One region of the Streptomyces griseobrunneus genome, then DNA from elsewhere that is predicted to be linked to it. Evidence: riboswitches for the same ligand, from Rfam matches in the RefSeq annotation. Region 1 holds a riboswitch; each other region holds the start of a gene.
What was found. A riboswitch is a leader RNA that binds a small molecule or an ion and turns the genes downstream of it on or off. The one in region 1 is predicted to bind cobalamin.

Region 1 (7,581 bases):
CACTGCCTCACCTCCTTCGACCGGTACTTCGTCCCGCGCGACGCCCTGCTCGCCGGGGAGCAGGGACGGATCGGCGAGGACGGACGGTTCACCAGCGAACTGGCCAACCGCAGAAGGCGGTTCCTCCTCTCCATCGGGCGCGTCACCCCCGGCAAGCTCTCCATGAGCGCCTGCGCGGTCGGCTCCGCCCGGGTCACCCTCGCCATCGCCGTGCGGTACGCCGGCCACCGGCTGGTCTCCGGATCGCGGGGCGCGCAGCGGGTGCCGGTCTACGCCCATCGCACCCACCACGGCCCGCTGGCCGGGGCGATGGCCACCGTCTTCGCGATGAGCCTCCTCCACCGCAGGGCCCTGGACCGCTGGGAGTCCGCCCCCGCCCCCGACCGGGACGAGGCCGAGCGGCTGGTCGCCGTCGCCAAGGGGTGGATCACCTGGCGGGCCCGGGAGGTCATCGTCGAGTGCCGGGAGCGGTGCGGGGCGCAGGGACTGCTGGAGAACAACGGCATGACCGAGCTGTTCACCGGCATCGAGGGTGCGATCACCGCCGAGGGCGACAACCTCGCCGTCCACGCCAAGGCCGCCGCCGAGATGCTGTTCAGCGCCACGCTCCGGGAGGAGGAACCGGAGGAGGACCCCGGCGAGCTGGACGATCCCCGGTTCCTTGGCCGGCTGCTCGCGGCGGTGGAGGACATCTGGTTCGACCGCGCCCGGGAGCGGATCAGCGCCGCCCCGGCCGGTGACCCGCTCGGCCGGTGGAACGCCGCATCGGGTCCTGCGCTGCGCGGGGTGGAGGCGTACGGCTACCGGCAGGCGAGCGAGGCGTACGCGCAGTCCACCGCCGCCCTGTCCGAGGGGCCGGCCCGTGAGCGGCTGACCGAACTGCACCGTCTTTTCGCCCTCCAGTGGGTCGCCCGCAACAGCGGTGACCTGCTGGCCACCGGACGGCTGACCGCCGAACAGGTGTCCTTGCTGCCCGACGCGGTGGAGCGGCTCATCGCGACCGTGGCCCGGCACGCCCCCGCCCTGGTGAAGTCGTTCGCGCTGCCGGAACGCCTGATGTCGGACTGGCCGATCGCCGGACCCGGTTACGCGGACGCCTACGACGACCCGGAGGGGTCCTGGCACCGGCACCGCAGGGCCGGGGCCGGGAGCCGCACAGCGGATTTCCGGCGGCCCGTCTGTGGCAGCAAACGGCGTCCGCTGCGCGAGAAGGTGGCGGCGCTCGGTACCCGCGGAGTGCTGCTCGCGTACTGGGGAACCACGTCCGTGCTCTCCCGATGGTTCGAGAAGCCGCAGGTGAGCGTAGACGAATCGGTTCGCCCCAAGGCGTAACCGGAAGATCGTCATCCAGTTACATCGGGCGGTGGGGTTACGTTCAACCACCCGCCATTCGTGAAGCTGCCGACGAGCCGCCGAAGAGCTGCCGACCAGCTGTCGATGAGAGGAAACACCGTGAAGACCCAGACCATCCACCCGAAGATCACCGAGGTGCTGACCGAGACGTTCAAGGTGCCCGCAGTCGAAATCCTGCCGGAGTCCACGATGGACAGCCTGGAGATGGACTCCCTGGCGGTCGCCGAGTTCGCCGTCATCATCAAGGAGACCCTGGGCGTCGCCGCCGACTCCGAGAAGCTCTACAAGGACGCCACGCTCGCCGACATCTCCGCGTTCATCGACGCGGCCGTCGGCGGCGAGGCGGCAGTCGGTTCGGTGCCGGTGAGCAACACCCGATGAACCGACCCGCCATCGCCGTCACCGGTCTGGGGATGATCACCCCGGCCGGCCACACCACCGACACCACCTGGGACGGGGTCTGCCGCGGCGAGTCCTTCGCGCGCACCGTCCCCGAACTGCACGGCTGCGCCATCGACTTCGCCTGTACGGTCACCGGCATCGACCTGGACGAGGCGGTCGGCGGCCGCAGCGCCTTCCGCATGGGCCGGTACGTCAAGCTCGCCGTCCTCGCCGCCCGGGAGGCGGTGACCGACGCCGGGCTCGACCCCGCCCGCTGGGACGGCGCCCGCGTCGCCGTCGTCGTCGGCACCAGCAGCGGGGGATCCGCCGGACTCACCGAACAGGCCGTCGCCCTGGAGCGGCGCGGCCCCGAGGCCACCTCGCCCTCGGGCATCCTGCTCACCATCCCGAGCATGCCCGCGGCCGAGATCGCGATCCAGATGAAGGCCACGGGCCCCAGCCTGGCACCGTGCACCGCGTGTTCCTCCGGGGTGACCGCCCTCTCGGTGGCCCGCGACATGCTGGCGCTCGGACAGTGCGACATCGCGATCGCCGGAGCCACCGAGTCGATCGTCTTCCCGGTCGCCATGACCGGCTTCGCCCGCTCGGGCGCGGCGGCGCTGCGGGACGGGGACCCCGCCCGTCTCTGCCGCCCCTTCGCCGCCGACCGGGCCGGGCTCGTCATGGGCGAAGGCGCCGCGATCATGGTCCTGGAGCGGGCCGAGGACGCCCGCGCCAGGGGAGCGGTCCCCCGTGCGCTGCTGGCCGGCACCGGCGCCACGACCGACGCCCACCACCCCACCAGCCCGCACCCCTCCGGGGCGGTCGCCCAGGCCGCCGTGGACGCGGCGCTGGCCGATGCGGGCTGGCGGGCCGAGGACGTCGACCACGTCAACGCGCACGGGACCTCGACCCCCCTCAACGACGCGACGGAAGCCGCCCTCATCGGCCGGGCCTACCCGCACCGGCCGCCCGTCACCGCCCCCAAGGGCGTCCTGGGCCACTGCATGGGGGCGGCCGGTGCCATCGAGGCGGGGCTGACCGTCCTGACGCTCCAGCACGGCATCGTCCCGCCGATCGCGAACCTGGACGCCCCCGACCCCGGGTTCGCCATCGACTGCGTCACCAAGATCCCGCGTGAGCTGCCCGTACGACGGGCCGTCAGCCACTCCTTCGGGTTCGGCGGACAGAACGCGGTGATCGCCCTGCAGGCTCCGTAAAAGGGGCGGCCGGGCCGGGGCGGCGGGACGATCCCGCGCCGCACCGGCCCGGCAGGGACCGGTACGCGCACCGGCTCTGAGCTGCGCGAAGACCCGTGATAGCTTGCCGGGGCCAGTCGAACCCCAGCGACGGGGTCAGGGAATCCGGTGCGAGACCGGAACTGACGCGCAGCGGTGAGGGGGACGGGCGGGGCCACGGCCACTGGAGCACGGGAGTGTTCCGGGAAGGCGTCCCGCCCGGACGAACCCGAGTCCGAAGACCTGCTGGCACCCGCGCCCCGCACCGGGGGCACGGGAACCGTACGACGGGCTCCGCGGCTGGGCCCAGAGACACCGAGGTCCTCCGTGCTGTCCAAGGCCACCCCTGCCCCGATACGCACCGCCGCCCTGTTCGCGGCGGGACTCGTCCTGCTCACGGCCTGCGGCGGCGGGTCCACCACCCCGTCCGCCGACGGCGGCGACAAGGCCGACGGCTTCCCGCTCACCCTCAAGAACTGCGGGCGAACCGTCACCGTGAAGGCAGCGCCCCAGCGGGCCGTCTCGGTCGACCAGGGCTCGACCGAGATCCTGCTCTCCCTCGGCCTCGCCGACCGGATCGCGGGAACCGCGACCTGGAGCGACCCGGTCATGAAGGGCCTGGAGAAGGCCAACGCGGGCGTCGAGCGCATCTCCGACAACCGGCCCTCCTCGGAGAAGGTCCTCGACAAGGAGCCCGACTTCCTCAGCGCCTCCTTCGCCTCCACCCTCGCCAGGGGCGGTGTCGCCCCCCGCGAACAGTTCGAGAAGCTGGGCGTCCCCACCTACATCTCGCCCGCCGACTGCATCGGCAAGGACAACAGCGGCGGCGGCGACGGAGCCCGTACCGAGCCCCTCACCATGGACAGCGTCTACATCGAAGTCCACGAACTGGCCCAGGTGTTCGGCGTTCCCGAGCGCGGCGACGCCCTGGTGAAGAAGCTCCGGGCCCGGGTGGCGAAGGCCACCGACGGCATCGACGCCTCGAACGCCTCCCTCCTCTACTGGTTCTCCGACTCCAAGGCCCCCTACCTCGCGGGCTGCTGCGGCGCCCCCGGCGTCATCACCCGCGAACTCGGCGCGAGGAACGTCTTCGACGACACCCACGACGAATGGCCCCAGATCAGCTGGGAGACCGTCGCCGACCGCAACCCCGACGTCCTGGTCATCGGCGACCTGAGCCGCACGATGCAGACGGCCGAGAGCGCCGGGAAGAAGATCGAGTTCCTGGAGTCCAACCCGGTCACGAAGACCATGGACGCCGTCAGGAACCGCCGGTACGTGCTGCTCAGCGGCCAGGCCATGAACCCCACCATCCGGACGGTCGAGGGACTGGAGCGCGTCGCCGCCGGGCTGCGCGACTTCGGGCTCACGGGGTGAGCGGCGGCAACCCGGCGGTGCGGGAGACCGCGGAGCTGAAGGCACCGGCGGCGCCGGGCCCGGTACGGAGCGGCGGCCCGGTCGCGGTGCTGCTCTGGACCGGCGGGCTCCTGCTCCTGCTGCTCTCCGTCGCCGTCGCCGTCACGATCGGGCCCGCCCGGATCTCCGTCCCCGACGTCTGGTCCGCCGTCGCCTCCCACCTCGGCTTCGGCGCATCGGAGCTGAGCCCGATCCGGGACGGCATCATCTGGAACCTGCGCATGCCCCGCACCCTGCTCGCCGCCGTGTGCGGCGCCGGGCTCGCGGTGTGCGGCACGGTGATGCAGTCCCTGCTGCGCAACCCGCTCGCCGACCCCTTCGTGCTCGGCGTCTCCTCCGGGGCCTCCACCGGGGCGGTCGTCGTGGTCGTCCTCGGCGTCGGCGGGGGAGCGGTGTCGCTGTCGGCCGGGGCCTTCGCCGGGGCCATCTGCTCGTTCGCCCTGGTCATGCTCCTCAGCCACACCCTCGGTGCCACCACCGACCGGGTGGTGCTCTCCGGAGTCGCAGCGATGCAGCTCTTCTCCGCCCTGACCTCCTTCGTCGTCATGACCTCCGCCGACGCCGAGCAGACCCGCGGAGTGCTGTTCTGGCTCCTCGGCTCGCTCAGCGGCGTCGGCTGGAGCGAGGTCGCCCTCTGCACCGCCGTCCTCGCCGGCTGCCTGGTGATCTGCCTGGCCCACGCCCGTACGCTCGACGCCTTCGCCTTCGGGCAGGACGCCGCCGCCGCGCTCGGCGTCAATGTCGCCCGCACCCGGATCGTGCTGCTGTGCACCACCGCCCTGCTGACCGCGGCCCTCGTCAGCTCGGCCGGGGCGATCGGCTTCGTCGGCCTGGTGCTCCCGCACGCGGCCCGTGCCCTCACCGGCTCCGGGCACCGGCGCCTGCTGCCGGTCACCGCACTCGCCGGGGCCGTCTTCCTGGTCTGGGTCGACACCCTCGCCCGCACGGTCCTGGACCCGCAGGAGGTGCCCGTCGGCGTGGTCACCGCGCTGATCGGCGTCCCGGCCTTCGTCCTCGTCCTGTACCGCACCCGGAGTACGTCATGAGCGCTTCCACGGGCCTGCGCGCCGACCGGGTCGGCCGGGAGGCCGGCGGCCGGCTCATCCTCGACGGGGTGGACATCACCCCGCCGCCCGGCGCCACCGTCGGGCTGCTCGGCCCCAACGGCTCCGGCAAATCGACCCTGTTGAGGATCCTCGCGGGCCTCCTCGCCCCGGACACCGGCGTCGTCACGCTGGACGGCGACCCCCTGGTGGGTCTCGGCCGCCGTACCGTGGCCCGCCGGATCGCCGTGGTCGACCAGCACGCCGTCACCCAGGTCGACCTCAGCGTCCTGGACGTCGTGCGCCTCGGCCGCATCCCGCACCGCCGCGCCTGGTCCGCCCCGGACCGTACGGATGAGGAAGCCGTCACCGACGCCCTGCGGCGCACCGGCCTCGCGGACCGGGCCGCCCAGTCCTGGCACACCCTGTCCGGCGGCGAACGCCAGCGCGTCCAGATCGCCCGCGCACTGGCCCAGCAGCCCCGCGAACTCCTCCTGGACGAGCCGACGAACCACCTGGACATCCAGCACCAGCTGGAACTGCTCGCCCTGGTCGCCGAGCTGCCCCTCACCAGCGTCATCGCCCTGCACGACCTCAACCTCGCGGCGATGTTCTGCGACCGGATCACCGTGATGAAGGCGGGCCGGGTCATCGCGGGCGGCACCCCGGCCGAGGTCATCACCGAAGAACTCATCGAGGACGTCTACGGGGTCCGGGCGGTCGTCACCCCGGACGGGCCGGACGGACGTCCCTCGGTACGGTTCCTGCCGCGCCGCTGACCACCGGCGACCCGGCCCCGCCCCGGACAGCCCTCCGGGCGGACCCGTTCGCACGGGCCCGCCCGGAGGCCGAGGACATGGGAGCGGCCTTCCGGCCGCCTAAGGGGGTACGCCGTCAGCGGCGGCGTCCCTGGCCGAACTCGCCACCGGTGTCCTTGCCGGTGTCCATGTCCTTGCCGTCGCCGTAGTCGATCTTCTCCTTGCGGACCTCGGCGGAGACTTCCTTCTGCTCGGTGACCTTGTTGGTCTCCAGGCGGACCCGCTCCACCGGGACGGCCTCCTTGCGGACGGTGGCGCGCTCCGCGTGCAGGGTGACCTCCACGTCCTGCTCGCCGAAGTCCGTGGTGCCGGTCACCTTCTCGCCGGGCCGCAGCGGTTCGCGGACCACCCGCACCTCCTCGTGGGAGACGGGCACGGACCGGGTGACCTCCTCGGTCACCACGTACTTGTGCAGCCTCGCCCGGCCGCTCTCGTACTCCTCCGTACCGACGTGCAGCTGCTCCTCGGAGCGGATCATCTCCTCCTTGCCGCTCAGGTCGGCGGCCCGGGACGTCCCCGCTCCGGCGCCCGCCAGCGGACGGGACGTGGCGGACATGTCCGTGTCGCGGTGCTTGCCCGTACCGGCCATGCCCGCTGCTCCGGTCGTGCCCGCGGCCCCGGCGCTCGTGGTGGCCCTGCCGGTCGCCTCGGCGTTCGGCGGCGTACCCGTGCCACGGGCCGCGCCCGCCGCACCGGCTCCGGCCGCGCCCATGGCGCCCGTTCCGGCGACGGTCCGGGCGTCGGCACCGGTGCCCGTGCCCTTGGTGTCACCGAGGTTGCCGGACTTCCTGGTCAGGCCGTAGTGCCGGTAGAGCTCCTCCTCCTCGGCGACGGAGAGGTGCGCGTCCGCGTCCACGCGGGGCGCCTCCTTGACCGTGTCCTTGGAGTGCGAGACGTGCAGGTCGGAGCCCACTCGACGGGCCCCGGCGAGCGGTACGAAGCTCTCCTTCATGCCGAACATGCCGGTCTTGACCGTCACCCAGTCGGGCTTGCCGGTGTCGTCGTCGACGTACACCCGGCCCACGCTGCCGACCTTCTCGCCCTCGTTGTCGTACACGGTCAGACCGTCGAGCTCTCCGGAATCCGTGAAACCGTCAGCGGCTCCCATAACCGAACCCTCCTCGCTGGGCGCGCCCTGTGGGTGGCTCCACCAGATGTGGCACGTCCGGCTTCCATCGCGCCTCACCCGGTTGGACGCTGCAACCGCCCGGCCACCCGGCCAAAGGGGCCCCGGAAGCCCAGCGGTCCCTCCTGGCCCCGTACGAGGGCGCTCGGCGGCCGCCGGATCAGTTAGGCCAATCGGGTGAGCGGATGAGGGGCCCGCATATGATC
Region 2 (7,581 bases), 2.4 Mb from region 1:
GGGCTGCAAGCAGGGCTTGAGCCCGGAGTTGGCCAGGCCCTACGCCCAGAGCTGGCCCTGCAGTGTTTCGATCGCCGCTTCCGTCGTCTCTGCCGTGTAGACGCCCGTCGACAGGTACTTCCAGCCGCCGTCCGCCACCACGAAGACGATGTCCGCGCTCTCCCCCGCCTTGACCGCCTTGTTGGCCACGCCGATCGCCGCGTGGAGTGCGGCGCCGGTGGAGACGCCCGCGAAGATGCCCTCCTGCTGGAGGAGTTCGCGGGTGCGGGTGACCGCGTCGGCGGAGCCGACGGAGAAGCGGGTGGTGAGGACCGAGGCGTCGTAGAGCTCGGGGACGAAGCCCTCGTCCAGGTTGCGCAGGCCGTAGACCAGGTCGTCGTAGCGCGGTTCGGCGGCGACGATCTGGATGTCCGGGCGGTTCTCGCGGAGGTAGCGGCCGACGCCCATGAGGGTGCCGGTGGTGCCGAGGCCCGCCACGAAGTGCGTGATGGACGGGAGGTCGGTGAGGATCTCCGGTCCGGTGGTGGCGTAGTGGGCGCCCGCGTTGTCGGGGTTGCCGTACTGGTAGAGCATCACCCAGTCCGGGTGCTCCGCCGCAAGTTCCTTCGCGACGCGTACGGCGGTGTTGGAGCCGCCCGCGGCCGGCGAGGAGATGATCTCGGCGCCCCACATGGCGAGCAGGTCGCGCCGCTCCTGCGAGGTGTTCTCCGGCATGACGCAGACGATGCGGTAGCCCTTGAGCTTGGCCGCCATGGCGAGCGAGATGCCGGTGTTGCCGCTGGTGGGCTCCAGGATGGTGCAGCCGGGCGTCAGCCGGCCGTCCTTCTCGGCCTGTTCGACCATGTGGAGCGCGGGGCGGTCCTTGATCGAGCCGGTGGGGTTGCGGTCCTCCAGCTTGGCCCAGATGCGGACGTCCTCGGACGGGGACAGCCGCGGGAGGCGGACGAGGGGGGTGTTCCCCACGGCCGCCAGCGGGGAGTCGTACCGCATCAGCGCATGCCGCCGGCGACGGCCGGGAGGATGGTGACGTTGTCGCCGTCGCTGAGCTTGGTGGTGATGCCGTCGAGGAAGCGGACGTCCTCGTCGTTGAGGTAGACGTTCACGAAGCGGCGGAGCTGTTCGCCGTCGACGATGCGCTCACGGATGCCGGTGTGGCGGCTCTCCAGGTCGGCGAAGAGGTCGGCGAGGGTGTCCCCGTTGCCCTCGACGGCCTTGGCGCCGTCGGTGTAGGTGCGGAGGATGGTCGGGATGCGGACCTCGATGGCCATGGCGTGGGCTCCTGTCGAAAGCGGGGAGGTGGCGTGGGGCGCGCGTTTCTTCCCCCGCGCAGGGGGTGTGGTGCGTGGTGCGTACGGGTGGGGCTCGCGCGGACCGGGACTCAGGCCGGGCGGCTCACGGGCAGGCCGCGGGCGGCGGACAGATCGCGCTCGCGAGCCTGCACAGGTCGACGTGCAGCCGCGCGACGAGCAGCGTGCCCGGCGTCCTGTTGCTCACGTCATGGGGAACCATGCGGGCATCGTATCGATTCCCGGTCCGGAAACCCGAGTGTGATCCCACATGATGGATGGCGAGCGACCACTATGCGGACCGATGCCGTCTGGTGTGGTCCTGCGGGAGGTAGATCACCGTGGGGGCGCCGGTCTTCGGGTGGGTGCTGACCTCGGCGGCGACGCCGTACACCTCGCTCAGCAGCTCCGCCGTGAGGACCTCCTGAGGGGTGCCGGAGGCGACGACGCGGCCGTCCTTGAGGACGTAGATCCGGTCGCAGTAGTACGCGGCGAGGTTCAGGTCGTGCAGGGCGAGGAGGTTGGTGGTGCCCAGCTCGCGGACCAGGGAGAGGATCTCCAGCTGGTAGCGGATGTCCAGGTGGTTGGTCGGCTCGTCCAGGACGACGAGCGCGGGCTGCTGGACCAGGGCGCGGGCGACCAGGGCGCGCTGGCGTTCGCCGCCGGAGAGGGAGGCGAACGTACGGGGTTCGAGTGCGGCGATCCCCACCCGCTCCAGGGCGTCGGTGACGAGCGCGGTGTCGGCGGCGCTGTCCGCCTCCCAGAACCGCTTGTGCGGGGCGCGGCCCATCGCGACGACCTGGCCGACGGTGAGCTCGAACCCGGCGTGACCGTCCTGCGGGACGGTGGCGACGCGGCGGGCACGGGCCTTCACGGGGAGGGTGGCGAGGTCGTCGCCGTCGAGGAGGACCCGGCCGTGGGTGGGGCGCAGGGTGCCGTAGACGCAGCGCAGGAGCGTGGTCTTGCCGCTGCCGTTGGGGCCGACCAGGCCGACCGTCTCGCCGTCGGCGGCGGTGAGGTCGACGGCGTCGACGAGGTGGCGGCCTTCGCCGATTCCGTACGAGAGGCCCTCGGTGCGCAGGGTGGTCACGGGCGGGCTCCCCCGGCGGTACGTACGGTCGTCATGCGGGCGCTCCCTCGGGGCGGCGGCGCAGCATCCACAGGAAGAACGGGCCGCCGGTGAGGGCCGTGAGCACGCCGACCGGGATGTCCTGCGGGGCCGCGAGGGTACGGGCGGCCAGGTCCGCGAGGACCAGGAACACCGCCCCGCCGAGCGCGGCCACCGGGAGCAGCGCGCGGTGCGAGGCGCCGACCGCCATCCGGGCCATGTGCGGGACCATCAGCCCGACGAAGCCGATGGCTCCGCTGTACGCGACGAGCGCCCCGGTCATCAGCGAGGCGAGGACGAAGACGGCGGCCCGGAAGCGGGCGGTGTCCAGGCCCAGCACGGTCGCGCCCTCCTCCCCCACAAGGAGCAGGTCGAGCGGCCGGGCCAGGGTGAGGAGTACGCCCGTGCCGGCGACCAGGGCGATGGTGGGGAGCGCGAGCATGTCCCAGCGGGCCGCGCCGAGGCCGCCGAGGGTCCAGTAGAGGACTTCCTGGAGGTGGTCGGCGCGGGCGGAGGTGACCAGGATCAGGCTGGTCAGGGCGGAGAGGATGTAGGAGACGGCGACCCCGGCGAGGACGAGCCGGTTGGTGGTGAGGCCGCCTCCGCCGCGCGCCAGGGTGTAGACGAGCAGCAGCGAGAGCAGCGCGCCGGCGAAGGCGGCGGCGGGGATCGTGACGGTGGTGGCGAGGGTGGCGCCGATGCCGAGGACGATCACCAGGACCGCGCCGGTGGAGGCGCCGGAGGAGACGCCGAGGAGGAACGGGTCGGCGAGCTGGTTACGGACGAGGGCCTGGAGGACGGTGCCGATGACGGCGAGTCCGGCGCCGACGACGATCCCGAGCAGGACCCGGGGCAGCCGGACGTCCAGGACGATCGTGCGGAAGGGGCTCGCCTCCGCCCGCCCGGTCAGGATGTCGAGCACCTGGCCGGGCGGGATGCGGACGGAGCCGAGGGCGAGGGCGGCGACCACGGCGGCTGCGAGGAGTACGGCGAGGACGCCGACCACCAGGGTGTAGCGCAGCAGCCGCCGCGGTGCGGGGGTGCGGCAGGTCACGGGGTGGTGGCCGCCGGGTGGAGCTGCGCCGCGAGCTTCTCGACAGCGGCGGGGACGCGGACGCCGAGGACCGCGTCGGAGAGCGGCATGACCGCGAACCGCTTGTTCTTGATGGCGGGCACGTCGGCGAGGGCCGGGTCGCTCAGGAGGCGCTTCTTCTTCTGTTCGACGGTGGTGGAGCCGTAGTCGTAGATCACGATCGCCTCGGGCTTGCGGGCGACCACGTTCTCCCAGGAGGCGTCGCCGAAGGACTTGTCGAGGTCGGCGAAGATGTTGGTGCCGCCGGCGCGCTTGATCAGCTCGTTGCCGATGCCCTTGCCGCCCGCGGTGAAGGCGGTCTTGTCGCCGCTGTCGTAGACGAAGACGGAGAGCGGCTTCAGGTCCTTCAGCTTCTCGGCGGTGGCGGCGTTGCCGGCCTTGGCCTGCTTGATCCAGGCCTCGGCGCGGTCGGTGACGCCGAAGGTGCGGCCGACCTCGCGGACCTCCTCGTAGAGGGTCTCCATCGGGGTGTCGGCCTTGGCGCAGCTCTCGGTGTTGAGCCGGGTCTCGATGCCGGACTTCTTGAAGGCCTCGCGGCCTCGGCCGTCGCCCGAGGTGAAGGCGCTGCTGTAGCCGCCGTAGACGAAGTCGGGGCTGGTGGCGAGGACCTGCTCGTAGGAGGGGTACTCCTTGGCGATGACCGGGACGGACGCGTAGTCCTTCTCGTACTTCGGCAGGACCTTGTCGTCGAGGTAGGCGGTGCCGACGAGGGACTTGGCCAGGCCCAGTTCCAGCATGATCTCGGTGACGTGCTGGTTCATGGTGACCACGCGCTTCGGCGGGGCCTTGAAGGTCGTGGTGACACCGCAGTTGGTGACGGTGTACGGGAAGCCGTCGCTCTTCGCCGCGGCCTTGTTCCCGGTGGGCTCGTCGCCCTCCGGGGTGGAGCAGGCGGTGAGGGCGAGCGGGAGCAGCACGGCGGCGGCTATGAGCGCGGGGGTGCGCCGGGACATGGCGGGGCCTCTCCGGGGGATTTCCGCGTCCCCTGGTCGATGCGAGAAGGCGGCGGGCCAGTTCCTGGCTTCCGGGCCGCCCTCCGGTACGTCAGTCCGTACGGGAGGGGGCCCGGTCACAGTGGCGGGACCGTGCCGGATTCGCACCGGCTTCCTGGTTCCTGCTGCCTTGATGGGTTCTGGGGGCAGTGTGCCAGACCCGGGCGGCGGCTCCGCAGGGCCCCGGAGAGGCCGGCAGTCCTCAGTACGCCTCGACGACCTGCACGTCTTCCTCGGTGATCTCGCCGTCCACGATGCGGTACGAGCGGAACTGGAAGGGGCCGGCGCCGTCGGTGTCGGCGGTGGAGACCAGGACGTAGTGGGCGCCGGGCTCGTTGGCGTACGTCACGTCGGTGCGGGAGGGGTAGGCCTCGGTCGCCGTGTGCGAGTGGTAGATGACCACGGGCTCCTCGTCTCGGTCGTCCATCTCTCGGTAGAGCTTGAGGAGGTCGCCGGAGTCGAACTCGTAGAACGTGGGCGAGCGGGCGGCGTTGAGCATCGGGATGAAGCGCTCGGGGCGCCCCGTTCCGGCCGGGCCCGCCACCACGCCGCACGCCTCGTCGGGGTGGTCGGCGCGGGAGTGGGCGACGATCTGGTCGTGGAGCGCCTGGGTGATGGTCAGCATGGCGCCAGGATAGGCATGCGGCCCTCTGCGTACCGGTGGGTGGTACGGAGAGGGCCGCATGGTGGACGCCGGGGCCGTGGGGGTGGCCGGGGCGGTCCGGGAGGAGGGTGGTCGTGGGCCGGGGAGACCGGGCCCGCCCTCAGGTTGGCGGAGGGGGGCCGGTGACCCGGGCCCGCCCTCGGGTCAGCGCTTGACGAAGGCGTTGTTCTCCGGGTTGCGCGACTTGAGCACCAGGTAGGAGACGCCGAGGAGGAGCGCCCAGATCGGGGCGCAGTAGAGCGAGATCCTGGCGTCCTTGTCGACCGCCATCATCACGATGACCATGCCGATGAAGGCGAGCGCGAACCAACTGGTGTACGGGGCGCCCGGGGCCTTGAACGAGGACTGCGGGAGCACGCCCTGATCGGCCAGGCGGCGGTAGCGGATCTGGCTGAACAGGATCATGATCCAGGCCCACATGCCGGAGATGGTCGCGAAGGAGACGACGTAGTTGAACGCCTCGCCCGGCCACTGGTAGTTGATCCAGACGCCGACGAGCATCAGGGCGGCGGAGAAGGTGGTGCCGGTGAGCGGCAGGCCGTTCTTCGTCAGTTTGGTGAAGGCGCGCGGGCCCTGTCCGTTCAGGGCCAGGTCGCGGAGCATACGGCCGGTGGAGTACATGCCGGAGTTGCAGGAGGAGAGCGCCGCGGTCAGGACGACGAAGTTGACGATGGCGGCGCCGACGCTGAGCCCCATCTCCTCGAAGGCCTTCACGAACGGCGAGACGCCCGGCTTGAAGGTGGACCACGGCACGACCGACAGGATCATGATCAGCGCGCCGACGTAGAAGACGGCGATGCGCCACGGCACGGTGTTGATGGCCTTGGGCAGCACGGTCTTGGGGTCCTTGGACTCACCGGCGGTGACGCCGACGAGTTCGACGGCGAGGAAGGCGAACATGACGATCTGGAGCGTCATGAGCATGCCGCCGACGCCGTTGGGGAAGAACCCGCCGTCGTTCCAGAGGTTGGAGACGGTCGCGGTGTCGCCCACGTCGGAGAAGCCGAGGGTCAGGACGCCGGCGCAGATGAGGATCATGCCGACGATCGCGGTGACCTTGACCATCGAGAACCAGAACTCCAGCTCACCGAAGAGCTTCACGGAGATCAGGTTGGCGCCGTACAGAATGACGGTGAAGACGAGTGCGGACAGCCACTGCGGAATGTCCCACCAGTACGTCATATAGGTGGCTGCGGCGGTGACTTCGGTGATTCCGGTGACGACCCAGAACAGCCAGTACGTCCAGCCGGTCACGAATCCGAAGAACGGTCCGATGAATTCGCGGGCGTACTCCGAGAAGGAGCCGGAAACCGGGCGGTACATGAGGAGTTCGCCCAGGGCCCGCATGATGAAGAAGATGACCAGGCCCGCGAGGACGTAGGCCAGGATGAGGCTGGGCCCGGCCCGGTCGATCGCTTTGCCCGCGCCGAGGAAGAGCCCGGTACCGATGGCTCCGCCGATGGCGATCATCTGGATCTGACGAGCTCCCAGACCGCGCTGGTACCCCTCGCCACCGGTCTCGGCCTCTCCGGCTTCCGCGCCGGGCCTTCCCTTGTCGGCCTGTCCCTCGTCGACCTGTGCCGATGTCATGTGTGGTGCGCCTTTCTCCACGCCGATCCGCGCCTGCAAGGCTGCGGATCAGGTCCTGATCCCCCCGGATATGGATGGAGTGCCACCGGCGTTCGGCCGGCTTGTGGCGGCCCCGGGAACAGGGGTGGCGTCCCCGGGCGATCGTGAAGATTTATCACGGCCGTCACAGGACACCACGGGACATTCTGTGGCGCACCCCACAGGCAAAAGGGGACAAGGAACCCCATCCCCCATGAATGCCATCAATGACTTGGGGGGATCGTTACCCGGATCTGAGCGTCCGTTGAGCGAACAGGATGTCTTTCCCGGCTCTGCGGAGGGACAGCCGGCGGATTACGGCATCAGTGATTCGACGAGCGTTTCCTGGAGGGCCCCGAGCCACAGGTAGGCCATCACCATGGGCTTGCGCGGATCGCTGTCGGGGAGCCGGTAGAGAGAGCCTTCCTCGCCCTCGTCCTCGTCGGAGACCTCCAGCCGGGTGCCGATGGTGAGCCGCAGGTCGTTGAGCGAGCCGAGCCAGGAGCGGCACTCGTCGGCGGTGAGGACGAGTACGGCTCCGCCGCCCCCGGCGGGCGAGAGGGCGTCCAGGGTCCGGACGACGGCGAGGGCGTCCTCACGCTTGCGGGAGCGCAGGTCGTTCTCGGTGAAGCGGCGGAACTCGGCGGACAGTTCCCGCAGCTCCTCCTCGGACTTCTCCTGCGGGGCGGGCCCGTCGGGCCCCCCGTACGCGTCCGGGAAGAGCCGGGCCAGGGCCGGGTCGGACGGCGGCTTGCTGGGGCCCTCGGTGAAGAGCGCGGCGAGCGGGTCCTCGCCCTCGGCGGGCGTGTCGCCCGGGCCGAGCAGTTCGA
Region 3 (7,581 bases), 5.0 Mb from region 1:
TCGCGCACCACCGTGCGCCAGGCCCTGCAGGAGCTGGTCGTCGAGGGCCGGCTCGAACGCATCCAGGGCAAGGGGACCTTCGTCGCCAAGCCCAAGGTCTCCCAGGCGCTCCAGCTGACCTCGTACACCGAGGACATGCGCGCCCAGGGCCTGGAGCCGACGTCCCAGCTGCTCGACATCGGCTATGTCACGGCGGACGACACGCTCGCCGGTCTGCTGGACATCTCGACGGGCGGCCGTGTGCTGCGCATCGAGCGGCTGCGGCTCGCCAGCGGGGAGCCGATGGCGATCGAGACCACCCATCTTTCGGCCAAACGCTTCCCCGCGCTGCGCCGTTCGCTGGTGAAGTACACCTCGCTCTACACCGCGCTCGCCGAGGTGTACGACGTCCGCCTGGCCGAGGCGGAGGAGACCATCGAGACCTCGCTCGCCACCCCGCGCGAGGCGGGTCTGCTGGGGACGGACGTGGGGCTGCCGATGCTGATGCTCTCCCGTCATTCGATCGACGGGCAGGGCGAACCGGTGGAGTGGGTGCGATCGGTGTACCGGGGCGACCGGTACAAGTTCGTGGCCCGCCTGAAGCGGCCGACCGACTGAGAACCAGCACCATGCGAACAGGCGTTGGACCGGGGATTCCCTTCCCGGGCCAACGCCTGTTTTCGGTCATCCCCGGTGGAGCCGGATCGCGTGAACCGATCCCGCCCGCCGTCCGTGTCCTTACTGCGGAACTTCGGTGGAGACATCGGCGATACGCGACCGGTATGCGGACAGGGGTTCCGGAGAGCGGCCGTACCACCTAGATTTCGCGCACGTTACGACAGTGATCACGCGAGGGGACGGATCGATATGCCGGAATCGCCCACACCAGCACCACCGGTTCCACGAGCACCGGGACGGCGGACACTGTCCCCCAAGTCCATAGTCGTCTGGAGCCTGGTCGCCCTGGCCGGCGCCATCGGCTGGGCCACCCTCGCGCTCTCGCGCGGTGAAGAGGTCTCCGCCGCCTGGATGCTGGCCGCGGCGCTGGGCTCGTACGCCATCGCGTACCGCTTCTACTCCCGGTTCATCGCCAACCGGGTGCTGAAGGTCGACAAGAACCGCGCGACCCCCGCCGAGCTGCTGGACAACGGTGTCGACTTCCACCCCACCGACCGCCGGGTCCTGTTCGGCCACCACTTCGCCGCCATCGCCGGGGCGGGCCCGCTGGTCGGCCCCGTGCTCGCGGCACAGATGGGCTACCTGCCCGGCACGATATGGCTCGTCGTCGGCGTCATCTTCGCCGGTGCCGTCCAGGACATGGTGACACTGTTCTTCTCCACCCGCCGCAACGGCCGTTCGCTCGGGCAGATGGCGCGCGACGAGATAGGCCCGGTCGGCGGGATCGCCGCCCTGATCGCGGTCTTCGTCATCATGATTATCCTGCTCGCGGTCCTCGCGCTGGTCATCGTGAACGCGCTCGCCCACTCGCCGTGGGGCGTCTTCTCCATCGGCATGACGATCCCGATCGCCCTCTTCATGGGTGTCTATCTGCGCACCCTGCGGCCCGGCAAGGTCAGCGAGGTCTCCTTCATCGGCGTCGCGCTGCTGCTGCTCGCGATCGTCTCCGGCGGCTGGGTCGCCGAGTCCTCCTGGGCGGGCTTCTTCACCCTGGAGCCGGGCACACTGGTCATCTGGATGATCGTGTACGGGTTCCTCGCCTCCGTGCTGCCCGTGTGGCTGCTGCTGGCCCCGCGCGACTACCTCTCCACCTTCATGAAGGTCGGCACCATCGGGCTGCTGGCCCTCGGCGTGGTCGTCGCGCTGCCGACCCTGAAGATGCCCGCGGTCACCGACTTCGCCACCAGCGGCTCGGGCCCGGTCTTCGCCGGCTCGATGTTCCCGTTCGTCTTCATCACCATCGCCTGCGGCGCGCTCTCCGGCTTCCACTCCCTGGTCTCCTCCGGCACCACGCCGAAGATGGTCCAGAAGGAGACGCAGATCCGGATGATCGGCTACGGCGCCATGCTGGTCGAGTCGTTCGTGGCGATCATGGCGATGATCGCCGCCTGCATCATCGACCCGGGCCTGTACTTCGCCATCAACGCGCCCGTCGGCGTGATCGGTGACAGCGTCCAGTCCGCCTCCCAGGCCGTCGCCAACTTCGGCTTCACCATCACCCCGGATGCCCTCGCCCAGGCCGCCAAGGACGTGGAGGAGGCGAGCCTGCTCTCCCGGACCGGCGGCGCGCCCACGTTCGCGCTCGGCATGTCGGAGATCTTCTCCGCGGTGATCGGCGGGACCGCGATGAAGGCGTTCTGGTACCACTTCGCCATCATGTTCGAGGCGCTCTTCATCCTCACCACCGTGGACGCCGGCACCCGGGTCGGGCGCTTCATGCTCCAGGACATGCTGGGCAACGCCTACAAGCCGTTCCGCGAGGTCAGCTGGAAGCCGGGGGTCTGGTTCGCCAGCGCCGTCGTGGTGGGCGGCTGGGGCTACTTCCTCTGGGTCGGTGTGCACGACCCGCTGGGCGGCATCAACCAGCTCTTCCCGCTCTTCGGCATCGCCAACCAGCTGCTGGCCGCCGTCGCGCTGGCCGTCTGCACCACCCTGCTCGTCAAGTCCGGCCGCCTGAAGTGGGCGTGGGTCACCGCGGTCCCGCTCGCCTGGGACGTGGCGGTCACCCTCACCGCGAGCTGGCAGAAGATCTTCTCGCCGGACGTGAAGGTCGGCTTCTTCGCCCAGCGCGACAAGTACCAGGCGGGCATCGACGCGGGCGAGGTGCTGCCGCCGGCCAAGTCCATGGACGACATGCAGACCGTCGTCACCAACTCCACCGTCGACGGCGTGCTGTGCACGCTCTTCGCCGTCCTCATCATCGTGGTGCTCGTGGACGCCGGCCGGGTCTGCTTCAACGCCATCCGCGACCCGGAGAGCGCCAGGCTCCACGAGGCGCCGTACGTCGAGTCCAAGCTCGTCGCCCCGGCCTCGCTCCTCGCGACCAAGGAGGAGAAGGCCGAACTGGCCGCCGCGGGCGTCGGCCCCGAGGGAGGCATCCGCAAGGAGGCGGCGGGGACAGGGAGCCGGACATGACCGGCGCGGACGTACGGCGGGTGGCGGGACGGATCCGCTGGTACGTCCGTGAACTGACCGGCGAGTCGGCGTACGACCGCTATGTGGCGCACGCCCGGTCCCACGATCCGGGCACGCCGGTCATGACCCGCCGCGCCTTCGAACACAGCCGCACGGACGCCCGCGAGGCGGACCCCCGCGAGGGCTTCCGCTGCTGCTGACCACCACCGGCCGAACGGGGCCGTCGCACCCCTCCCAGGGGCGCGGCGGCCCCATTTCGCACCCCCGCAAGAGGGCCCGCGTGCGCCGCCGATACGGAAAAAGCCGGGCGAAGAAGCCAGACCGCCGTACCGACATCTGTTCACGCCGACACAACATGTGGGGGCTTCCTCAACGAGCGCCCCCCACATGTATGCTCGACCTCGCTGTCGCCGCAGGGGAATCCGGTGCGAATCCGGAACTGTCCCGCAACGGTGTGATCAGTGTGCTTTTGCACACCCGAAGTCCGAAGACCTGTCGACAGCGCGTCCGGCTCGACCGAACCGGACGCCAGACGTCCGGGCCTCGCGGATGGGCCGGTGGACGCCGTGAGCAGTGCTGCCCTTCGGGGCATCGTGCTGCCCGGCTCCCCCGCTCGCCGCCGGCCCCCAGCCGAGCGAGGGAAAGCCCAGTGACCATCGCGCCCGCCGATCCGGTTTCAGCCACCGAATCCGCTGCCTCCACCGCGTCCGGAGCAGGCACGAACGACGGACCCGGGACCGCCCTGCTGCGGACCCTGACCGACCTCACCGTCGATCTGCCCGACACCGACCCCGGACGGGTCGCCGCCTCCGCGCTGCGCGGGCGCAACGCCCGCTCCGACGAGGCCGAGCTGCGCTCGCTGGCCACCGAGGCCGCCGCGGGGCTGATCTCCGAGGACCCGGCGTACTCCAAACTCGCCGCCCGGCTGCTGACCCGCACGATCGCGGACGAGGCCGCCGGCCAGGGCGCCACGCGCTTCTCCGCCTCCGTCGCCGTGGGCCACCGCGAGGGTCTGATCGCCGACCGCACCGCCGACTTCGTCGCGCTCCACGCGGCCGCGCTCGACGAACTCGTCGAGCAGGCCATGGCCGAGGGCGCGGACGACCGCTTCGGCTACTTCGGTCTCCGTACGCTGCACAGCCGTTACCTGCTGCGCCACCCGCTCACCCGTCAGGTCATCGAGACCCCGCAGCACTTCATGCTGCGCGTGGCCGCGGGTCTGGCCGAGGACGACTCGGTGCGGGCGCTGGACGAGGTCGCCGCGCTCTACCGGCTGATGAGCCGACTGGACTACCTCCCCTCCTCCCCCACGCTCTTCAACTCCGGCACCCGGCACCCGCAGATGTCCTCCTGCTACCTGCTGGACTCGCCCAAGGACGAGCTGGACTCGATCTACGACCGCTACCACCAGGTGGCGCGCCTCTCGAAGCACGCCGGCGGTATCGGCCTCTCCTACTCCCGTATCCGCGCCCGTGGTTCGCTGATCCGGGGCACCAACGGGCACTCCAACGGCATCGTGCCGTTCCTCAAGACGCTGGACGCCTCCGTCGCGGCGGTGAACCAGGGCGGCCGCCGCAAGGGCGCGGCGGCGGTCTACCTGGAGACCTGGCACGCGGACATCGAGGAGTTCCTGGAGCTCCGCGACAACACCGGTGAGGACCAGCGCCGTACGCACAACCTGAACCTGGCGCACTGGATCCCGGACGAGTTCATGCGCCGCGTCGACACGGACACCGACTGGTCGCTGTTCTCCCCCGCCGAGGTCCCCGAGCTGGTCGACCTCTGGGGCGACGAGTTCGACGCCGCCTACCGCGCGGCCGAGGCCAAGGGCCTGGCCCGCAAGACGATTCCGGCGCGTGAGCTGTACGGCCGGATGATGCGGACCCTCGCGCAGACCGGCCAGGGCTGGATGACGTTCAAGGACGCCTCCAACCGGACCGCGAACCAGACCGCCGAGCCGGGCCGGGTCGTGCACTCCTCGAACCTGTGCACGGAGATCCTCGAAGTCACGGACGACGGCGAGACGGCCGTCTGCAACCTGGGCTCGGTCAACCTGGGCGCCTTCGTGGCGAACGGCTCGATCGACTGGGAGCGCCTGGACGCCACCGTGCGTACCGCCGTGACGTTCCTGGACCGGGTCGTCGACATCAACTTCTACCCGACCGAGCAGGCCGGGCGCTCCAACTCCCGCTGGCGGCCGGTCGGCCTGGGCGCGATGGGCCTCCAGGACGTCTTCTTCCAGCTGCGCCTGCCCTTCGACTCCCCCGAGGCCCGCGCGCTCTCCACGAAGATCTCCGAGCGCATCATGCTCGCCGCGTACGAGGCGTCCTGCGACCTCGCCGAGCGTTCGGGCCCGCTGCCCGCATGGTCCGAGACCCGGGCCGCACGCGGTGTGCTGCACCCCGACCACTACGACACCGAGCTGAACTGGCCGGAGCGCTGGGACACCCTGCGCGCCCGGGTCGCGAAGACCGGCATGCGCAACTCGCTGCTGCTAGCCATCGCCCCGACCGCCACGATCGCCTCGATCGCCGGTGTGTACGAGTGCATCGAGCCGCAGGTCTCCAACCTGTTCAAGCGCGAGACGCTCAGCGGTGAGTTCCTCCAGGTCAACGCCTACCTGGTGAACGAGCTCAAGAAGCTCGGCGTGTGGGACGCCCGCACCCGTGAGGCGCTGCGCGAGGCGAGCGGCTCGGTGCAGGGCTTCGCCTGGATCCCCGAGGACGTGCGGGCGCTGTACCGCACCGCGTGGGAGATCCCGCAGCGCGGCCTGATCGACATGGCGGCGGCCCGTACGCCGTTCCTCGACCAGAGCCAGTCGCTCAACCTGTTCCTGGAGACGCCGACGATCGGCAAGCTCTCCTCGATGTACGCGTACGCCTGGAAGCAGGGGCTGAAGACGACGTACTACCTGCGTTCGCGCCCGGCGACCCGGATCGCCCGTGCCGCGTCCGGCCAGGCGTCGGCCGCCGCCCCCATTCCCGTACAGCAGGCTTCGGCTCCCGACGCGGACGCCATCGCCTGCTCCCTGGAAAACCCTGAGTCCTGCGAGGCCTGCCAGTAATGAGCACCAACGACACCAAGAACCTGCTCGACCCGGGCTTCGAGCTGACCCTGCGTCCCATGCGCTACCCGGACTTCTACGAGCGCTACCGGGACGCGATCAAGAACACCTGGACCGTCGAGGAGGTCGACCTCCACTCGGACGTCGCCGACCTCGCGAAGCTTTCGCCGGGTGAGCAGCACATGATCGGCCGGCTGGTGGCGTTCTTCGCGACCGGTGACTCGATCGTCTCGAACAACCTCGTGCTGACGCTGTACAAGCACATCAACTCCCCCGAGGCGCGGCTGTACCTGTCGCGGCAGCTCTTCGAGGAGGCCGTGCACGTCCAGTTCTATCTGACGCTGCTGGACACCTATCTGCCCGACCCGGACGACCGGGCGGCGGCGTTCGACGCGGTCGAGGAGATCCCCTCGATCCGCGAGAAGGCCCAGTTCTGCTTCAAGTGGATGGACTCGGTCGAGAAGATCGACCAGCTGGAGACGAAGGCCGACCGCCGCCGCTTCCTGCTGAACCTGATCTGCTTCGCGGCCTGCATCGAGGGGCTGTTCTTCTACGGCGCCTTCGCGTACGTGTACTGGTTCCGCTCGCGCGGTCTGCTGCACGGTCTCGCCACGGGCACCAACTGGGTGTTCCGTGACGAGACGATGCACATGAACTTCGCGTTCGAGGTCGTGGACACCGTCCGCAAGGAGGAGCCGGAGCTCTTCGACGACGCTCTCCAGCAGCAGGTCACCGACATGCTGAAGGAAGCGGTCGAGGCGGAGCTGCAGTTCGGCCGCGACCTGTGCGGCGATGGCCTGCCGGGCATGAACACCGAGTCGATGCGCCAGTACCTGGAGTGCGTCGCCGACCAGCGGCTCGCCCGCCTCGGCTTCCCGACGGTGTACGGGTCGGAGAACCCGTTCTCCTTCATGGAGCTGCAGGGCGTCCAGGAGCTGACGAACTTCTTCGAGCGCCGCCCGTCCGCCTACCAGGTGGCGGTCGAGGGCTCGGTCGGGTTCGACGACGACTTCTAGGCCTTCGCCCAACCCTTCGGGTAGGAGCGCCGCGTGACCTTATAAGGTCGCGCGGCGCTTTCCGTTTCCGTGGGCTGCGCCTCCCCCCGTTCCGCGTCGCGGAGCCGGCGGTCGATACGGCGCTCGCGGACGAAGCCGATGGCGGCCGGGAGAGCGACGAAGGCGAAGAGGGCGGTCACGGTGAGGTAGTCCAGGAAGAGGTTCATGGCTCCACCTTCGTCCGCCTGGAGAGATTTAGTCAGTGGCAGCACTGCCACACAGCATCAAATTCCTGCCACACTGGCTCCATGCTGAAAAACGTCGCCGCCCTGCTGCTGGACGAGGTCCACCCCTTCGAACTCGGCGTGCTGAGCGAGGTCTTCGGCCTGGACCGCAGCGAGGAGGGCCTGCCCGTCCACGACTTCGCGGTGGTCTCCGCCGAGGGCCCCG
Region 4 (7,581 bases), on a different replicon from region 1:
GAGGCCGGTGAGCAGGGTCCGGTCGCGACGCAGGCCGCGTTCGCCGCCTCGTACACGACCAAGTCCCGGGTCTCCAAGGGTGTCCCGGTCATCACGGTGAAGCCGAACTCGGCCCCCGTGGAGCCCGTAGCGGCCGCCGGTGCGGTCGAGGCGCTGTCGGTGTCGTTCAGCGCGACCGCGACGGGCACGAAGGTGACCGGGCGGACGCCGCGTGAGTCGACGGGGCGTCCGGAGCTGACCGAGGCCGCGATCGTCGTCTCCGGTGGCCGTGGCGTCAACGGTGCGGAGAACTTCCCGCTGATCGAGGCCCTCGCGGACAGTCTGGGTGCCGCGGTGGGCGCCTCGCGTGCGGCGGTGGACGCGGGCTGGTACCCCCACACCTCCCAGGTCGGCCAGACCGGTAAGTCCGTCTCGCCGCAGCTGTACATCGCCTCGGGTATCTCGGGTGCGATCCAGCACCGGGCCGGTATGCAGACCTCGAAGACGATCGTCGCGATCAACAAGGACGCCGAGGCCCCGATCTTCGACCTCGTCGACTACGGCGTCGTCGGCGACCTCTTCACCGTCGTCCCCCAGCTCACCGAAGACATCAACACCCGCAAGGGCTGAACCCCCAGCAACACCCGTCCTGGGCCGCACGGTGACCACACCGCGCGGCCCAGAGCCGTACTACCGCCGCTCTTCGGCTATGCGGCCCGGCACCCCGCCCCGGTCCTGCGGGATGCCGAAGGTGGTGAAGGCCGTACGGTCCGGCAAGGGATAGGTCTCCTTGCCCGTCAGCGCGTTGATGATGACGGCGGAGCGCCAGGCGGCCAGGCCCAGGTCGGGGGCGCCGACCCCATGGGTGTGCCGTTCCGCGTTCTGTACGAAGACCGAGCCGCCGATCCCCGGTGCGAGGACGAGCCGTTGGGCCTCGTCGACCTGCGGGCGCCCGGCGTCGTCGCGGACGATGTACGGGTCCAGGGAGGCGAGCAGCGTGTCGACGGGGCGCTCCCGGTACCCGGTGGCGAGGACGACCGCGTCGGTGGTGAGCCTGCCCCGGGACTCCTGCTGGCCGTGCTCGACGGTCAGTTCGATGCGGCCGCCGTCCGTGGTGGCGGCACGGGTGACCTCGATGCCGGGGGTGAGGGTGACATCGGGCCAGTCACCGCCGAGGCTGCGCCGGTACAGCTCGTCGTGGATGTCCCCGAGGGTGTCCCCGCTGACCCCCTTGTAGAGCTGCCACTGGCTGGGCAGCAGCCGGTCCCGGGTGGCCTGCGGGAGGCCGTGGAAGTAGCGCGTGTAGTCCGGCGTGAACTGTTCCAGGCCGATCTTGCTGTACTCCATGGGCGCGAAGGCCGGGGTACGGGCGAGCCAGGTGAGCCCTTCGGCACCCTCGGGCCGCAACCGCAGCAGATCCAGGAGGACTTCGGCGCCCGACTGCCCCGAGCCGACGACGGTGACGTGCCGGGCGGCGAGCAGCCGGTCCCGCTGGGCGAGGTAGTCGGCGGAGTGCAGGACGAGGGGTACGGGGTCCGCCGCCAGGTCCCGCAGCGGTTCGGGGACGTAGGGCGCGGTGCCGACGCCGAGGGCGAGGTTACGGGCGTGGGTGAGCCCGCTCCCGAGGGTCTCGCCGTCCGGGCCGAGCCGGGTGGAGTCGACGGCGAACGCGCCCTCCCCCGCGTCCCAGGCGATGGCGTCGACGCGGTGGCCGAAGTGGGTGGAGGGCAGTTCGGTGCTCACCCAGCGCAGGTAGTTGTCGAATTCGGAGCGGTGGATGTGGAAGCGCTCGGCGAAGTAGAACGGGAAGAGCCTGCGGCGGGTCTTGAGGTAGTTGAGGTAGCACCAGGGGCTTGTGGGCTCGACCAGGCTCACCAGGTCGGCCAGGAAGGGAACTTGGAGGGTCGCTCCCTCGATGAGCAGCCCGGGGTGCCAGTGGAAGGCGGTGCGCTGTTCGTGGAAGGCGCTGCGCAGGCCGGGCACGCCGTCGGCGAGTGCGGCGAGCGAGAGGTTGAAGGGCCCTGCGCCCACCCCCAGCAGATCGAGGGGCGGGGTTCGCGGTCCGGGCTTCATCGGGTTCCTCCCACGGGGTTCGTGCGCGTCGGCAACGTCATGGCGACAGCCTTTCCGCCGCCGGGGCGTCGGTATCGCCCCGGCCGCCTCCATCGCCGCCTTCGGCGGCCGCCCGCTCCGCCGCCTCCGTCACCAGGTCCAGCAGCGGGGCCAGTTCGGCCGTCGCCGCGTTCGGGTGCAGCAGAGTGGCCTTGAGCCAGAGCCGGCGCCTCCCGTCGCCGTCCTCGGCCACCGCTCGGCCGAGGACGGTCCGGCCGTCCATGAGCAGCGTGCGGCGGATCTCGGCGACGACGGCGTCCCCGGCAGCCGGTTCCAGCGCGTCGGCCACCACCGGCCGGAACAGCACGGTACTGATCCCGATCCCGCCGCACCGGCGGCGCAGTGCGGGCCGGGCGTCGACGGCCCGGCCGAACTCCTCCGCCGTACGTACGCAGTGCTCGACCAGTTCGCTCAGTCCACGGCGTCCCAGCGCCCGGAAGGTGACCGCGATCTTCAGTGCGTCGGGGCGCCGGGTCGTACGGATCGAGCGGCCGAGCAGGTCGGGGAGCCCGGCCTCGGTGTCGTCGTCGGCGTTGAGGTAGTCGGTGCGCAGGAACAGCGGGGCGAGCAGGGCGGTGTCCGCGACGGCCAGCACCCCGGCGGCGACCGGCTGCCAGCCGAGCTTGTGCAGGTCGAAGGTTACGGAGACGGCGCGGTCGAGCCCCGCGAGCCGGGGCGCCAGGCGCTCACTGAACAGCAGCGGCCCGCCGTACGCGGCGTCGACGTGGAGCTCGGCGCCGTACCGGTCCGCGATCCGGGCGATCTCGGGGAGCGGGTCGATGCGCCCCTCGTCGGTGGTCCCTGCGGTGGCGACGACCAGGGTCGGTCCGCCGCCGAGTCCGGCCAGGGTCCGGTCGAGGGCGGCGGGGTCGATCCGGCCGCCGTGGCAGGCGACGACGGCCGGGGCGGGGAGGCCGAGCGTCCAGGCGGCCCGGTGGACGCTGTGGTGGGCGTTGGCGCCGGTCACCACCCGCAGGGGCCGGTCCGCTCCCGCGGCCGCTCGTTCCCGGGCGAGGAGCAGGGCGACCAGGTTGGACTCGGTGCCGCCGCTGGTGATGAGGGCGTCGGGCGCGGGGGCCTCCGGGTGGACGAGCCGGGCCAGTGCGGCTGTGGTCAGCTCCTCGATCACCCCGGCGGCGGGCGCCTGGTCCCAGGAGTCCATGGAGGGGTTGAGGGCCGCCGCAGCCAGCTCCGCCGCGACCGCCACGGCGAGCGGCGGGCAGTGCAGGTGGGCGACGCACGCGGGGTCGGCCGGGTCGGCGGCCCCCTCGGCGACCGCGCGCACCAGGTCCCCGAGCGCGGCCTCGGCGCCGATGCCCTCCTCGGGGAGTACCGGGGCGCACAGGGCGCCGGTCCGCCGGGCCACGGCGTCCGGTCCTCCGGCGGGGATCGGTCCGCCCCGGGTCCGGGCGGCGGACTCCAGGGTGTCCAGGACGACCGCGGTCAGGGCGCGCAGGTGGCCCGGGCCGTGCACACCGCCCGCGAGAGAGGCTCCCGTACCGGCGCTCACACCGCACGCCCCAGGGGGATTTCGGCGGACAGCAGGCCCTGAGCACGCTCCATGGCGAAGCCCTTCGATCGAAGTGCATGATCCACAACCGGGATTCGCTGGTTAGGCTAACCTAACTCCACCGCTGGGGAAGAACGCACTCCGGCCGGCCGGGCCTCCGAACCGGCCTGCCCCAGAACCGGGTCGGGAGAACCGGCCCGCAGAACGGATGTCCCGGTGCGGGAGCGGCGGTCGCCGCTCCCGCACCGGGCCGGATCACGCCGCTTCGGTTGGCAGCTCCGCGCGGATCTCCCGCGCGGCGGCGACCAGGTTCTCCAGGGAGGTCCGGGTCTCGGGCCACCCCCGGGTCTTCAGGCCGCAGTCGGGGTTCACCCACAGTCGTGCCGCCGGGATGGCCTCAAGCCCCTTGCGCAGCAGGGCCGCCGCCTCCTCGACGCTCGGGATGCGCGGGGAGTGGATGTCGTAGACGCCGGGTCCGGCCTCACGGGGGTAGCCGTGGGCGGCCAGTTCGCGGGCGACCTGCATGTGCGAGCGGGCGGCCTCCAGGCTGATGACGTCGGCGTCGAGGTCGTCGATGGCCTGGACGATGTCGCCGAACTCCGCGTAGCACATGTGGGTGTGGATCTGGGTGTCCGGCCGCACCCCGGCGGTGGCGAGCCGGAAGGACTCCGTCGCCCACTCCAGGTACGCGGCGTGCTCGGCGGCCCGCAGCGGCAATGTTTCGCGGAGCGCGGGCTCGTCGACCTGGATCACCGAAGTGCCGTTCGCCTCGAGGTCGGTGACCTCGTCGCGCAGGGCCAGGGCCACCTGGCGGGCGGTCTCGCCGAGCGGCTGGTCGTCGCGGACGAAGGACCAGGCGAGCATGGTGACCGGGCCGGTGAGCATGCCCTTGACGGGGCGCTCGGTCAGCGACTGCGCGTACGTCGTCCAGCGCACCGTCATCGGCTCGGGGCGCGAGATGTCCCCGGCCAGGACCGGCGGCCGGACGTAGCGGGTGCCGTAGGACTGCACCCAGCCGTGCTGGGTGGCGAGGTAGCCGGTGAGCTGCTCCGCGAAGTACTGCACCATGTCGTTGCGTTCGGGCTCGCCGTGCACCAGGACGTCGATCCCGGCCTTCTCCTGGAAGGAGAGCACCTCGCGGATCTCGTCCTTGATGCGCTCCTCGTACCCGGCCTCGTCGATGCGGCCGGCCCGCAGGTCCGCACGGGCGGTGCGCAGTTCGGTGGTCTGCGGGAACGAGCCGATCGTGGTGGTCGGCAGCAGCGGCAGACCGAGGTGGGCGCGCTGGGCGGCGGAGCGCTCGGTGTACGGCTGGGAGCGGCGGCCGTCGGCGTCGGTGATGGCCGCCGTACGGGCCCGGACTGCCGGGTCGCGGGTGATGACGGCGTCGGCGCGGGAGGCCAGGTCGGCCCGGTTGGCGGCGAGTTCGGCGGTGATGGCGTCGGTGCCGCCGGACAAGCCGCGCGCCAGGACGACGATCTCCTGGGTCTTCTGCTTGGCGAAGGCGAGCCAGCGGGCGATCTGCGGGTCGATGTCGTGCTCGGCTCCGGCGTCCAGCGGGACGTGCAGGAGGGAGCTGGAGGCGGAGACGTCGACGTCGTCGGCGAGGCCGAGGAGGGTGCCGAGGGTGGCGAGGGACTTCTCGTAGTCGTTGATCCAGATGTTGCGGCCGTTGACGACGCCCGCGACCAGCCGCTTGCCGGGCAGTCCGCCCGCCGCCGCGAGGTCGGCGAGGTTCCCGGCGCCCGACTCGGTGAAGTCCAGCGCGAGTCCCTCGACCGGGGACTTGGCCAGCACCGGCAGCGCCTCGCCGAGCCGCCCGAAGTAGGAGGCGACCAGCAGCTTGGACCGGTCGGTGAGGCCGCCGAGCTCGCGGTAGGCGCGGGCGGCGGCGTTCAGCTCGGCCGGGGTCCGGTCCTGGACGAGGGCGGGCTCGTCCAGCTGTACCCATTCGGCGCCCGCGGCCCGGAGGTCGGCGAGGACCTCGGCGTACACCGGGAGGAGCCGTTCCAGCAGGGTCAGCGGCTCGAAGTCGGCGGCCACACCGGGGGCCGCCTTGGCGAGCAGGAGGTAGGTGACGGGGCCGACGAGGACCGGACGCGGGGTGTGGCCCAGCGCGAGGGCTTCCTTGAGTTCGGCGACCTGCTTGGCGGAGTCGGCGGTGAACACCGTGTCCGGGCCCAACTCGGGCACCAGGTAGTGGTAGTTGGTGTCGAACCACTTCGTCATTTCGAGCGGCGCCACGTCCTGCGTACCGCGGGCCATGGCGAAGTAGCCGTCGAGGGCGTCGGTGCGGACGGCCTCGCGGTGCCGCTCGGGGACAGCGCCGACCATCACACTGGTGTCCAGGACGTGGTCGTAGTACGAGAAATCACCGGTCGGCACTTCGTGGACTCCGGCCTCGGCGAGCTGCTGCCAGGTTCCGCTGCGCAGTTCGGCGGCGGTCTGCCGGAGGGTGTCCGCGTCGACGCGGCCCTTCCAGTAGCCCTCGATGGCCTTCTTCAGTTCACGGTTCTGACCCTGGCGGGGGTAGCCGTACACGGTGGCCCGTGCTGCCGCGGCTGCGGGCTTCGCTGTCACGTGACTCTCCTTCGCGAGCATGTCTCCAGCTGATCCCGGGACGGGACGCGGACGCGAAGGGATGACGAATCGGGCGGATACGCGACACATCGACCGTGTCCGTCCACCCGAAGGTACGCCGACCCGCCCACGAGGTCACCGGGAACTCCGCACGCGAACGGTCGCGTGCGGGCAACGGGCAGGTCTTCGGACTCGCGGGCACGCCTGCCGGGGCAGACACCTACTGGCCGTCGCTTCCCAGACCCGGCCGGGCCCAGTGCGTATGACGGCGGTCGTTCCCACTCACCGCTGCGGGGCAGTCCCGGATTCCCACCGGGTTCCCTCTTACGACACCCTGCCTGGCGGACAGGGCGAACCAGCTGCACCGGTCAGCCTAAGGGGACGACCGCCCGGCGCACACCGTTGTTCACACTTCGGACGGCGATGTGAGACACGGCCTCCGGGCAAGTTCCGTACTGCCGTGGAACGTCCTCCGAACGGGTGACTGAGGGCGTCGGATCGGTCCGCGCACCAATCCGGCCCGGCGGGCGGCGCCGAATGGTGGGTGCGGGGGCGCGGAGCGGGCGCTCCCGCACTCACTGCCCGGGACCGGATCGGCAGCCTGGCAAGATCCGGCCCCGGGCAGGCAGCACGTGTCGGCCCTCCCCGCCCTGTTCCGCCTTTCGTCGCCGGTTCGCTGACTTCCGGTCAGGTCGTGCGGGCATGGTGACCCAGATGTAACCGAATGGCGTAGGCGAGCCGGAACCACAGAGCGTCACAGGCCGTTCTTCTTGCCAATACACGGCCGCCGACCCGCGGTGGCGACGAGTGAGGGAAGCGCGAATATGAAGAAGACAGTCGGGTGGGCCCAGGACGGCGACGACTGGACTATCACGGTGAACGGCACCCTGTACCGGGCCGTCGAGCGGCCCGCCGACGGGCGCGTGCACGACTATCTGGTGCGGGGGGACGACCTGACCGCCGAGTGCCCGAGCCTCGGCCACGGGCTCGGAGTGATCCGGGCGCACGAGTCCCGGAGCTGACCTCCGGCCGGCCCGGCGACGAGGTGCGGCGGCCGCCCGCGCCACGACGCGATCCGCCGCCCCTGTCCGGAGCCCCTGCTCGCGGGCCGGGGCCTCAGCCGGCCGTACCGCCTGCGCGGTGCGCGGCGTCCGCGCCCTCCGGGCCGTCCGGCCGGTGGCGCAGCAGATAGGTGTCCATGATCCAGCCGTGCCGTTCGCGGGCCTCGGCGCGCACCTGGCTGATCCGCTCGGCGACCTCGTCCAGGGGGCCGGAGACCAGGAGTTCGTCGGGGGTGCCGATGTAGGCGCCCCAGTAGATCCACAGGTCCCTGCCGGTCAGATGGGTGAAGCTCTCGTGGCCGTCGAGCATCACCACGATGTCGCCGTCGTCGTCCGGGA

Region 2: linked by a shared signal. The riboswitch ahead of ACK8N7_RS23320 (ABC transporter substrate-binding protein) and the one ahead of ACK8N7_RS34405 (ABC transporter substrate-binding protein) in region 1 are both predicted to bind cobalamin.
Region 3: linked by a shared signal. The riboswitch ahead of ACK8N7_RS10980 (ribonucleoside-diphosphate reductase subunit alpha) and the one ahead of ACK8N7_RS34405 (ABC transporter substrate-binding protein) in region 1 are both predicted to bind cobalamin.
Region 4: linked by a shared signal. The riboswitch ahead of metE (5-methyltetrahydropteroyltriglutamate--homocysteine S-methyltransferase) and the one ahead of ACK8N7_RS34405 (ABC transporter substrate-binding protein) in region 1 are both predicted to bind cobalamin.

Annotation. Positions count from the first base shown of each region.
Region 1 is NZ_CP177080.1:7,544,067-7,551,647, forward strand. Features, by position in the region: gene ACK8N7_RS34390 (acyl-CoA dehydrogenase family protein) at 1-1,332, shown strand, start outside; gene ACK8N7_RS34395 (acyl carrier protein) at 1,453-1,734, shown strand; gene ACK8N7_RS34400 (beta-ketoacyl-[acyl-carrier-protein] synthase family protein) at 1,731-2,954, shown strand; cobalamin riboswitch at 3,051-3,237, shown strand; gene ACK8N7_RS34405 (ABC transporter substrate-binding protein) at 3,300-4,349, shown strand; gene ACK8N7_RS34410 (FecCD family ABC transporter permease) at 4,346-5,434, shown strand; gene ACK8N7_RS34415 (ABC transporter ATP-binding protein) at 5,431-6,210, shown strand; gene ACK8N7_RS34420 (PRC and DUF2382 domain-containing protein) at 6,326-7,357, opposite strand; gene ACK8N7_RS34425 (adenosylcobinamide amidohydrolase) at 7,576-7,581, shown strand, end outside.
Region 2 is NZ_CP177080.1:5,122,626-5,130,206, reverse strand. Features, by position in the region: gene ACK8N7_RS23345 (PLP-dependent cysteine synthase family protein) at 40-990, opposite strand; gene ACK8N7_RS23340 (MoaD/ThiS family protein) at 990-1,268, opposite strand; gene ACK8N7_RS23335 (putative leader peptide) at 1,393-1,509, opposite strand; gene ACK8N7_RS23330 (ABC transporter ATP-binding protein) at 1,579-2,376, opposite strand; gene ACK8N7_RS23325 (FecCD family ABC transporter permease) at 2,408-3,448, opposite strand; gene ACK8N7_RS23320 (ABC transporter substrate-binding protein) at 3,445-4,440, opposite strand; cobalamin riboswitch at 4,479-4,628, opposite strand; gene ACK8N7_RS23315 (M67 family metallopeptidase) at 4,682-5,104, opposite strand; gene ACK8N7_RS23310 (amino acid permease) at 5,288-6,733, opposite strand; gene ACK8N7_RS23305 (DUF2017 domain-containing protein) at 7,067-7,581, opposite strand, start outside.
Region 3 is NZ_CP177080.1:2,509,952-2,517,532, forward strand. Features, by position in the region: gene ACK8N7_RS10965 (GntR family transcriptional regulator) at 1-597, shown strand, start outside; gene ACK8N7_RS10970 (carbon starvation CstA family protein) at 847-3,072, shown strand; gene ACK8N7_RS10975 (YbdD/YjiX family protein) at 3,069-3,272, shown strand; cobalamin riboswitch at 3,464-3,586, shown strand; gene ACK8N7_RS10980 (ribonucleoside-diphosphate reductase subunit alpha) at 3,722-6,136, shown strand; gene ACK8N7_RS10985 (ribonucleotide-diphosphate reductase subunit beta) at 6,136-7,152, shown strand; gene ACK8N7_RS10990 (hypothetical protein) at 7,149-7,358, opposite strand; gene ACK8N7_RS10995 (GlxA family transcriptional regulator) at 7,440-7,581, shown strand, end outside.
Region 4 is NZ_CP177081.1:20,331-27,911, forward strand. Features, by position in the region: gene ACK8N7_RS37480 (electron transfer flavoprotein subunit alpha/FixB family protein) at 1-609, shown strand, start outside; gene ACK8N7_RS37485 (lysine N(6)-hydroxylase/L-ornithine N(5)-oxygenase family protein) at 670-2,052, opposite strand; gene ACK8N7_RS37490 (pyridoxal phosphate-dependent decarboxylase family protein) at 2,090-3,601, opposite strand; gene metE (5-methyltetrahydropteroyltriglutamate--homocysteine S-methyltransferase) at 3,857-6,181, opposite strand; cobalamin riboswitch at 6,342-6,556, opposite strand; gene ACK8N7_RS37500 (hypothetical protein) at 7,006-7,203, shown strand; gene cobF (precorrin-6A synthase (deacetylating)) at 7,298-7,581, opposite strand, start outside.